2 linked regions of the Ruminococcus albus AD2013 genome follow. The protein of the gene in region 1 interacts with the protein of each later gene in a pairwise test. Links are inferred from orthologs where the notes say so. Each region holds a gene or a part of one and is shown on either strand. Other genes may lie near its edges.

Region 1 (6,199 bases):
CTCGGAAAAACGCCTTTTAAGTTCACTGTAATCAGTGGAAAGATCGAAATAATCTGCCCATAAAGAAAGAAAGTCTTCCTCGGTGGTATCGTGAAGCTTGAAAACATCAGCGCCGTTCTCACAGCTAATAACCAGTTTCTTATTTAAAAATGCTCCACTGTAGGTGTTTTCGTCAGTCTTTTCCCACCTGAACGCCTGACCGCAGTCAAGGGTCTGGTCAAGATCAAAATCAGCCTGACAGAGCAGTATATCTTTGCCGTCTATTTTGTAGTCCATTATGTTCACACTCCGTACTGCCATTCTATACAGTCGGGCAGTTTATAGTTTTCGCAGAATTGTCTTATGCAAGCAAAAGCGATTTCAATTGAAACAACAGCGTCCGCAGGGGCTGTCCATTCGATACCGCCGGGGTTAAATGTGACTTCGATGTTTTCATCACAGCGTGACATATACATATCGCCATCATCATCCCCGAAATAGTTCAGACAGGCATATCTGCGGTTGACGAGCACGGCAAGGGCAGGATAATCTGTACTATCTTCGCTTATCCATATCTCAGCCATTCCTTTTTCGGAAAGACTTAATATCAGCGAGATAACTTCATTGATATCGGAGAGAGTGATGTCACCTTTTTCGTAACTAATGCGCATAGCTTCACCTTTTATAAGACACTTGCAAATTTCATTAAAATACATTATACTATATTATGGAATATTTTTCAAGATATTTTTTGCTTATATGCGAAAGGAAGTTTTTTGATGAGAGAAAGTATACTTACCATACCCGTTACCGAAATATTCGAGCCGAAATGCGGCTGTCCGATATGCAGACTGCGCGATACTCTTGAACAGCGAACCATAGACTATATCATGGGTGCCGCCATGATGGAGCCCGATGTACGTATAGAAACTAATAAACAGGGCTTCTGCAAAACTCATTTCGAGCAGATGCGTGCCTGCAAGAACCGTCTTTCACTGGCGCTTATGCTGTCAACACATTTACAGTCACTCCAGAAGAATGTCCTTAAAAGGCAGAGCATCTTCGAGGGAAAGTCAGCCAAGCAGAAGCGTGTTTCCGCAGTGAATAACGATTGTTTCGTCTGCAATAAGATAGAGTGGGGAATGTCTCGGATAATGGTTACACTTTTCGAACTCTACGAACAGGAAAGCGAATTCCGTCAGCTGTTTGCCGAGCAGGAAATGCTTTGTCTGCCACATTATGATATGCTTGTCTCCGCCTGCGAGGATAAGATGAGCAAGAAGATACAGGCTGGTTTCAAGGAAGCCTGTGCTTCTCTGACAGAAAAATATCTGGCTGAACTTGAAAAAGATGTCACCCATTACTGCAATATGTACGACTACCGTAACAACGGAAGTGATGCCGACTGGGGCAATTCCAAGGATTCAATCGAGAGAGCGATAAAGTTTCTGACAACACGATAATTTCGTAACAGAATGTAATTTTTCTTTTAGCTTTCCAGCTGAATAAAAATACATAATATTGTACAGACTTTCAGAGATGAGTGTTATTTGCCCGACAGAGTAAAACGAGTACATTTTTATGGATATATAAGCCCGTAAATAGCCTAACAAATTAACACTCTCCGAAAATACCTGGAAATTAGGGAATACAGTTTTTATGCTTTGCCGAAATGTTGCGGCATTCATAGAATAGTAATAGTTTACGGCATAAATAAGAGTTTCTGAAGTCTTCGTTTTCACCTGATGTACATATTTTTGTCCTTGAGTATATTTTTCAACAAAATTAACCAATGTTGAAAACCTCGGAAATTTTCATGATTTTCAACCTTTTCAACAGCTTTTTCAACAGTTTTGGTTTGAAAATGTTGGAACATGAAATGAGTTTTCAACTTTTCAACAGCAAATTGTTGAGAAGTACATTCTATCGGACATTAATGTGAAAATCAATGGTAAGGAGATGTCTGAAAGGTGATAAAAGGCGTTAACAAGCAGATTATTGAAATTAAGTGTACGAACAATGAATATTTTGAAAGAGCACTTTTGTTCGTGAACTCAAACTGTGAACTATTTTCGGAAACCGAACCTAAGGTCGTGGCAGGTGAGTTTCTTCAAAAGCTGACTGATGAAATGGAAAGCAGAGAAAGCTGCTGTAAAAGTCACCATAGCAAAACCCTTAAAACACTTCCGGCTGTGCTCCTCGGCGCTGTAGTTATTTCGGTGATGGTAGTTGTTCTTTTGCTTTATGATAGCGCACATATTTTCTAAAAATCCTATATGCTATTTGTTTAAATTGCAAAAAATCCTCGGAAACTATTGGCTTTTGAGGATTTTTGTGCTATAATACGTAATAACTGTTGTTTGAAAAAGGATTTTTGATTATGAATAAAGACAGAAATAACACTACCGAAAATAAGCGTGACGAAGAGCTTATCCTTGGAAGAAATCCCGTTATCGAGGCACTGAAAGCCGATAAGCTTATTGATATGATCTTCGTGAATCCGGAAGCTAAAGGTTCAATATCGCTGATACTGAAACTTGCCAAGGAAAGGGATATACCCGTAAAGCAGGTCAGGGAAGTCAAGCTCGATTACATGGCAGGCGGTGCGGCACATCAGGGCGTTATAGCTGTGGGTGCCTGTGCTGAGTATGTGGAAGTCGAGGATATTCTCGCTATCGCTGAAAAGAAGGGTGAAGATCCTTTCATAATAATATGTGACGAGATCGAAGATCCGCATAATCTCGGTGCTATAATACGTACAGCCGAGGCTGCGGGCGCTCATGGTATAATCATACCTAAGAGAAGAAGCGCTTCGCTGAACCATACGGTATTCAAGACTTCTGCAGGTGCAGCAAGCTGGCTGCCTGTTGCAAGAGTACCAAATCTTGCTGCGGCAGTTGATGAACTGAAAAAACAAGGCATTTGGATCTATGGAACAGACGGTGCAGGTGAAAACTATTCCGGTGCTGATCTTCGCGGTCCTATCGGGCTTGTTGTAGGTTCTGAGGGCTTCGGCATGGGAAGACTTATGAAAGAAAAATGCGATATGCTTCTCAGCCTGCCGATGGCGGGCAAGATAACCTCGCTTAACGCTTCTGTTGCCGCGGGAATCTTTATGTATGAGATAGTGCGCCAACGCGCCATCAAGTAGATTGGGAGTGATATGGATTGGCTGATAAATATTCCATCGACGATATTTTGTCGGAATACAGCAATAAACACAAAACAAATAACAGACCCAAGGCTGATGATCCTGATAACTTCGATATAAGCTTCTCAAAGCCTGAGAATAAAAATCCTGCCGCTGTTATCCCGGATATTCGTTCCGATAGAACAGCTGGAAAGGATCATGATGTCCCTGATAATACATCTTCCGAAAAAAGTGCTGACGATGCAGTCATCAAAAAAGCTGTGGCATCATCTCAAAGAAGTGACGACCTTTTAATGTCAGACGATCTTCTTGATAATGCTAGTCCTATAGATGAAGACCTGGCAATGAGGAATGCGAGAAAGATCAGCAAGCTTTCGGAAAAGAATGTAAATATCGATAAAAATGGTGAGCTGTCTGCTGAACCGGTAAGGCGTACAAGCGTTAAGGATATTAAGTTTGGTCTCGAAGGAAAGATCATTCCTCAAAGCAAATACCTTGATGATATTTCCGATGAAGAAAATACTATGGATAACGCGACCGTAGACGATTATGACAGCCGTTCGGCAGAACTGGAAAGGCACAGGAAGTCGAAAGTAGAAAGCTTTGTACTTGACAGTATGGACGATGACGAAGCTGCTGAGATCGGCAAACATAAAAAGATATCTTATGGTCAGAAAGAGTTTGAAAACTACGATGAGGCACCTAAAGTCCTGAACGATATACTTCAGATAAAAAGCAATCTGTTTCTCAGATTGTGCGTGCTTCTGTTTACAGGTCTTTCAAGTTTGCTTATAACCGTTGCAAATGATCTGGAATTTCCTGTTATAAGAATATTTGACAGGTCGGTATCACCATCAGCGTTCCTGTTTTCAAATACGATAATGGGTCTGCTGGCACTTGGAGTTTCTTATTCGGTCATGACTGCAGGTCTGAAAAATATGTTCCTGAGAAAGCCGGATAATGATTCGATCGCAGCAGTAGGGATATTTGTTTCTGTCATCGCGGGGATAGCAACTCTGTTTGAACCCGATTCTGTACGCGACGGCTATTACCATGTATATGTTTCGGCTGCTATCATGGGTCTGATATTCAATACTCTCGGCAAAATGATGACTGTACAGCGTACAGAAAAGAATTTCAGATACATCGCAGGTGATTTCGAAAGATACGCTGTTAAAAGCGTTGACGGAAGCACTGCTGTGAATCTCGGCAGGGGAGCTGTGCCTGTGAACGCCAATATGGCTGCTATGCGCAAGACGAGCTTTATCGAGGATTTCATAAAAAACAGCTATGCCCCCGATGTGTCAGACAGATTTGCAAAATACTCTGCACCTATAATACTTATTGCAGGACTTTTAACGGGTCTTCTCTCTTTTATCTGTGACAAGCACGCAGGTTCAAGCGTAGATAAAATTTATGTGGCTCTTGCTGCTTTTTCGGGAACTGTAACAATGTGTTCTTCGCTATCGCTGATACTGGCTGTTAATTTACCGATAAGCAAGGCAACCAACAAATATCTGCAGTATTCTTCGGTAATACTTGGTTACAGCGCCGTTGAGGAATTTTCTGATACAAATTCTGTAATGGTAGATGCAGTTCATCTTTTCCCGAAGGAAAGCGTTGATCTTATAAATCTTAAACTTCTTTCCACCGAACCGCTGGATGAATGTATACTTTTGGCTTCAAGCCTGGTTTTTCGTTCGGACAGTGTTCTTAAGAATTCGTTCTATAAAATACTCAAAGGCAAGCTTGATATGCTTTATCCCGTAGAAAGCTATATCTATGAGGACGAAAGAGGGTTATCGGGCTGGATAGATAATAAAAGAGTACTTCTCGGCACAAGACAGCATATGGAAGATCATTCAATTGACGGTCTGCCACCTGTTTCAAAAGAAGCTGAATACGGTAAGGGCAATGTGATACTTTATCTGTCCATATCCGGTGTGATATGTACAATGTTTGTTCTGAAAATCACACCATCTATTTCAGTTACAAAATGGATGCAGGCACTTGAAAAAGAAGGTGTTGTCACCGTTGTCAGAAATGTGGACGGCTTCCTCACACAAGAGTTTCTTGAAAGTCTTTTTGACCTCGACAACGGTTCTATAAAGATGCTACCTTTCAGGTATCACAAGGAATATGAAAACGAAGTCGGATTCAACGAGCGTGAATCTTCGCCGATGATGTGCAGCGGAAGTTTTCCGTCATTTGCCATGTTGATAACCGGGGTAAAGAAGATAAGATCTGCGGCTCAGCTTGGTATCGCAATTCAGGTCGGCTCAGTGGCACTTGGAGCTGCTATATGCCTTATCTCGATGCTTCTTGGTACATTCGCGCAGATAACACCAACACTGATAATCGTTTATCATCTGGTATTTGCGGGTATAATGCTTGCGATGCTTGGAAGCAAAAAAATCTGATATCAATACCGTCGGTTCGCCGGCGGTATTTTTGTAATATGAGCAGTATTTTTCGCATACATTTTATGCGGGAGTGATGCAAATGAAAAAGATACTGCTTACGATTGTCATAATGCTTTCAGGCTGTACCACAGATATACCACAGAATACGAAAATATACGAACGCATACAATCGCCGTCCCCGGGGCTTGAAGCTGCTTCCACCGAATACGATGCTTATACGCCGCTGAACTATGATCGCCGTAAAGGAATGTGGATATCCTATATAGACCTCGCACCCATACTTTCGGCAGATAATGCTGATGATTTCCGTTCAACTTTTGATATCGCTTGTTCCGAGATAGCCGACCTTGGATGCAACACTATTTACGTTCATGTAAGACCATTCGGGGACGCAATATATGATTCGGCTCTGTTTCCACCATCGGAGTATCTCTGCGGAGATTATGACCCTCTTGAAATAATCTGCGAAACAGCTCATGAACATGACCTTTCGGTTCATGCATGGATAAATCCTCTTCGTTTGCAAACAGCAGACAAGCTAATAAACTTTACAGGCTTTCAAACAGCTGAATGGTTTAAAAAGGGTGATGACAAGGTGAGTTCTGTCGATGAGGACAGTCATCTGTGGCTAGATCCTGCTTACAAG
Region 2 (4,418 bases), 330 kb from region 1 along the record:
ACCATTTCGGTAGGTCTGCATGAGGCTATGCACGTTATTGGCAAGAATTCAATACTCGCACTGAGAGAACCATCCCTCGGACCTGTGTTCGGCATAAAGGGTGGTGCTGCAGGCGGTGGATATGCTCAGGTAGTTCCTATGGAAGATATAAACCTCCATTTTACTGGAGATATGCACGCTATTACTGCGGCTAACAATCTGCTTTGTGCACTGATCGACAACTCCATGCAGCAGGGCAATCCTCTGCATATCGACCAGAGAAGGATAATGTTCAAGAGATGTCTTGATATGAATGACAGAGCGCTGAGAGATATAATCATCGGTCTGGGTTCTAAAGTCAACGGTATACCGAGAGAGGATTCTTTCCAGATAACCGTGGCTTCTGAGATAATGGCTATACTCTGTCTGGCGGCTGATCTTGAAGATCTTAAAAAGCGTATCGAGCGTATACTTGTTGCTTATACCACCGATGGCAAGCCGGTTTTCGCTAAGGATATCGGCGGCTGCGGCGCTATGGTGGCACTGCTTAAAGATGCACTGAAGCCTAATCTCGTGCAGACATTGGAGAACAATCCTGCGCTGATACACGGCGGTCCTTTCGCAAATATCGCTCACGGCTGTAACTCTGTAAGAGCAACTAAGCTTGCCCTGAAACTGGCTGATTACACTATTACCGAAGCAGGCTTCGGTTCCGATCTTGGCGCTGAGAAGTTCTTTGATATCAAGTGCCGTTTTGCAGGACTCAAGCCCAGCTGTGTAGTTCTGGTTGCGACTATCCGTGCGCTGAAATACAACGGCGGCGTTGCACGTGCAGATCTTACTGCTGAAAATGTACCCGCACTGGAAAATGGTATCGTAAACCTCAGGACACATATCGAGAACATGAAGAAGTTCGGTGTGCCTGTTGTTGTTGCTATCAACAGATTTGCATCCGATACGGAGGCTGAGATCGAAGTTATCAAAAAGACCTGCGCTGAGATGGGTGTTGAGGTATCACTGGCTGAGATATTTGCAAACGGCGGCAAGGGCGGTACTGATTTGGCTGAAAAGGTAGTTGCTACCATTGAAAATAACGAGAGCAACTTCAAGCCACTTTATGATGAAAAGCTGCCTATCAAGGAAAAGTTGGGCGTGATCGCTAAGGAGATCTACCGTGCTGACGGTGTTATTTTCACCGCTCAGGCTGAAAAGGCACTGAAAGAGATCAATGAACTGGGCTACGACAAGATACCTGTATGTGTTGCAAAGACACAGTATTCGCTTTCTGACGACCCCACCAAGCTTGGCAAGCCCGAGGGCTTTGAGATAACTGTCCGCGATCTGAGAGTATCGGCAGGTGCAGGATTTGTTGTAGCTTACACAGGTGATATCATGACCATGCCGGGTCTGCCCAAGGTGCCTGCTGCCAATAATATCGACTGTGACAATAAGGGCAATATCTATGGATTGTTCTGATAAATACAGAGGTGCGAAATGAAAACCAAAGTCATACCCGAAGAAGTGACAGCAAAGGGCGTTGACGTAAATGAGTCCGATAAAGCGGACAAAAAACATAAGCACACACAACTTAAATGGCTCATCGGCAGCACGGTTGTTTTCGTGCTGCTGAATGTGCTTGCATGGAAAAGCACACCATTCTGCGATTTTTACCAGAAGTGGATATACCCGCTGTGGGCACAGACCTACGGCCGTGTGACTTCACTGCTGCCTTTCTCTTTTGGAGAATTGCTGATAGCGATAGCTGTTTTCGGTATACCTCTCTCACTTATAGTGATGATCGTTCTGCTTATTATCAAAAAGGGCAGGCGTGGGAAAGTTGCAAGGATATTCGGGTTTATTTACGGATGGATACTGGTATTTATCCTTGGTACAGAAACGCTGAACTGCTTTATACTGTATCATACTTCTACATTTGAAAAGCTGAACGATATCAGTACAGAAGAGCACACCCATGAAGAACTGGAAGCGCTAGGATACCGCATAGTCTCTCAGGTTAACGTGCTTTCAAAAAAGGTGCAGCGTGATGAAGATGGTCGATTTGTGCTGACTGCGGATACCGACGATACAGCACGGGATGCTATCGAGGGTCTGGAAGAAGAGTTTGTAAACTTCGGCGGATATGAAGTTCACCCCAAACCCATTTACTGCTCGTTTTTTATGAGCCAGATGGATCTTATGGGGATTTATTTCCCGTTTTCGATGGAAGCAAACTACAACACTGATATGTACAAGGCGAAGCTGCCGAACACTATCTGTCACGAACTTGCCCATACGAAGGGCTTTATAAGGGAAGAAGAAGCGAATTTCATCGCTTTTGTTGCCTGTGACCGCTGTGATAATGTGGATTATAGGTATTCCGGTTATCTTTCGGCGCTGACCTATGTTCGCAATGAGATATTTGAGTACTGTGACGAAGAAACAATGGTTGAATTTGATAATGCCATCTGTGACGAGGTATGGGCAGATATCGACGGAAACCGTGCATACTGGGAGTCAGTGGAAGAAGCCGAAGACACAGTGTTTGAAAGCGAAAGTGTCAGTGAAGTTAGCGAAAAGGCTATGGAGACTTCTCTGCAGGCTAACGGAGTTGAGGACGGTCTCGAATCTTACTGCAGAATGGTTGATCTTATGTTGAATTATTACGGCGAGCACAAGTTCGTCGGTGAAGAATAGTGAGTTGAGATAAATTGAACTTTACTTTCAGGACTTCCTCTCCTGAGCAGACTATCGCACTCGGACGTGAGATAGGCAAACGTCTGCGCGGTGGCGAGGTTATCGCCTACCGCGGCGGGCTCGGTGCAGGAAAAACAACGATAACACGCGGTATCTCAGATGGGCTTGGGCTTGGTGACGAAGTGACTTCGCCTACCTTTGCTCTTGTAAACGAGTACCGAAAAAAGGGCTGCAAAATTAGCCTGATACACTTTGATATGTACCGTATAACCTCCGGGGAAGATTTGGAAACTACGGGATTTTTCGACTATATGGACGAGGATACGGTACTGGCTGTGGAATGGTCGGAGAATATAGACGATGACCTGCCCGATGACTGTATCAGGATAACGATAAACAGGATATCCGATGATGAGAGAGAGCTCACCATCGAGACCTGCGGCGGAGATGACAGATTTGAAAATATTAGCTATTGATACAAGCGGCAAAACGGCTTCTGTTGCAATAAGTGACGGAGCACGACTGCTGTGGGAAAAGACGGTTTTTACTAAGCTTACACATTCGCAGGTGATACTGCCGATGGTGGAGAGCGCTCTGGAAGAAACGGGAATTGACTATCCCGACATTGACTGCATCGCAATCGCCAACGGACCCGGTTCTTATACCGGGCTCAGGATAGGCGTTGGTGCTGTTAAGGGCATCTGCATGGGTGCGCCGAACATCAAAGCGGCAGGAGTATCGACTTTACTGGCGCTGGCTTACAACTGTGTGGGCTTTGAGGGAAAGATATTCTCAGTGATGAGAGCTCGCCCTAAGATAATCTACGCTGCGGCATTTGAAAGCAGCGGCGGAAAGATCATACGTATGACCGAGGATAAGGTCTGCGGTGAGGACGAATTCTTCTCGCAGATAGGCTTCTGCGGAAATGTCATGCTGGTAGGTGACTGTGCCGAGGAGATAAAGGCAGGTCGTTTTGCTGAGTCTGACAATGTGCGTACAGCTCCGCTGAACTGTGTTCTGCAAAGAGCATCGTCGCTTTGTCTTGCGGTCGAAGATGATCCGACGCTTATGTGCAGTGCTGATGAACTGGCAGTGTCCTATCTTCAGGCGACTAAGGCTGAAAAAGACAAGGCTCACCGCGACAGTTGAACGCGATCTGTCCTGCGGACAGTTCAATAAATTTGAATTGTGGTACAGGATATTTTATATTGAGGTGGAGTTGTTATGAAGAGATTTATCGACCCGTTTTATGCGTATGCATTGCTTTTATCGGCGACGGTTTGCCTTCTGTTAAAGGGGCATGGAAAAGAATTTCTTATAATATCGATTGTTCTTCATGTGATGGCTTTAATTGAATTCTTTATGTTGTTTGGAAATATGAAAAAGAGGAAAAGGGAAGATTTGGACATTTGAGAAAATGTATCTAAAATCAAAATGTGGAGGTAAACTACTATGAAACTTGCAATTGGTTGCGATCATGCAGGTCCCGAGCTTAAAAAAGAGGTACTTGCATATCTGGATGAGATAGGCGTGGAATATGTTGATCTGGGCGTTCAGGAAGGCGAAAAATGCGATTATCCTGACAAGGCTCAGGAAGTATGCGCTAAGGTCACAAGCGGTGAGTGCGAAATGGCTGTACTTATCTGCGGCACAGGTATTGGAATGTCTATGGCGGCAAATAAGGTAAAGGGCATAAGGGCTGCTTGCTGTTCGGATTATTTTTCGGCTAAGTATACTAGAGCTCA

The links.
Region 2: the proteins of rlmB (region 1) and tsaE interact in binary tests that used the Escherichia coli proteins (3 or more experiments, as listed by UniProt). The link is inferred for Ruminococcus albus AD2013 from one-to-one orthologs.

Annotation. Positions count from the first base shown.
Region 1 is NZ_JAGS01000001.1:981,878-988,076, reverse strand. The notes cover bases 1,462-4,244. They hold rlmB (23S rRNA (guanosine(2251)-2'-O)-methyltransferase RlmB), read left to right. Parts: upstream 1,462-2,359; coding sequence 2,360-3,130; downstream 3,131-4,244. Other genes in these bases: N773_RS0104380 (membrane protein), read left to right, coding at 3,148-4,244; N773_RS0104390 (hypothetical protein), read left to right, coding at 1,950-2,246. Outside these bases: N773_RS0104405 (DNA-3-methyladenine glycosylase family protein), read right to left, coding at 1-276; N773_RS0104400 (Imm1 family immunity protein), read right to left, coding at 282-695; N773_RS0104395 (DUF6062 family protein), read left to right, coding at 759-1,442; more of N773_RS0104380, read left to right, coding at 4,245-5,550; N773_RS0104375 (glycoside hydrolase family 10 protein), read left to right, coding at 5,633-6,199. UniProt on the Escherichia coli protein: Specifically methylates the ribose of guanosine 2251 in 23S rRNA.
Region 2 is NZ_JAGS01000001.1:652,501-656,918, forward strand. What follows is about bases 1,709-4,418. They hold tsaE (tRNA (adenosine(37)-N6)-threonylcarbamoyltransferase complex ATPase subunit type 1 TsaE), read left to right. Parts: upstream 1,709-2,687; coding sequence 2,688-3,149; downstream 3,150-4,418. Other genes in these bases: N773_RS0102790 (DUF3810 domain-containing protein), read left to right, coding at 1,709-2,673; tsaB (tRNA (adenosine(37)-N6)-threonylcarbamoyltransferase complex dimerization subunit type 1 TsaB), read left to right, coding at 3,121-3,822; N773_RS0102805 (hypothetical protein), read left to right, coding at 3,898-4,086; rpiB (ribose 5-phosphate isomerase B), read left to right, coding at 4,126-4,418. Outside these bases: N773_RS0102785 (formate--tetrahydrofolate ligase), read left to right, coding at 1-1,455; more of N773_RS0102790, read left to right, coding at 1,474-1,708. UniProt on the Escherichia coli protein: Required for the formation of a threonylcarbamoyl group on adenosine at position 37 (t(6)A37) in tRNAs that read codons beginning with adenine.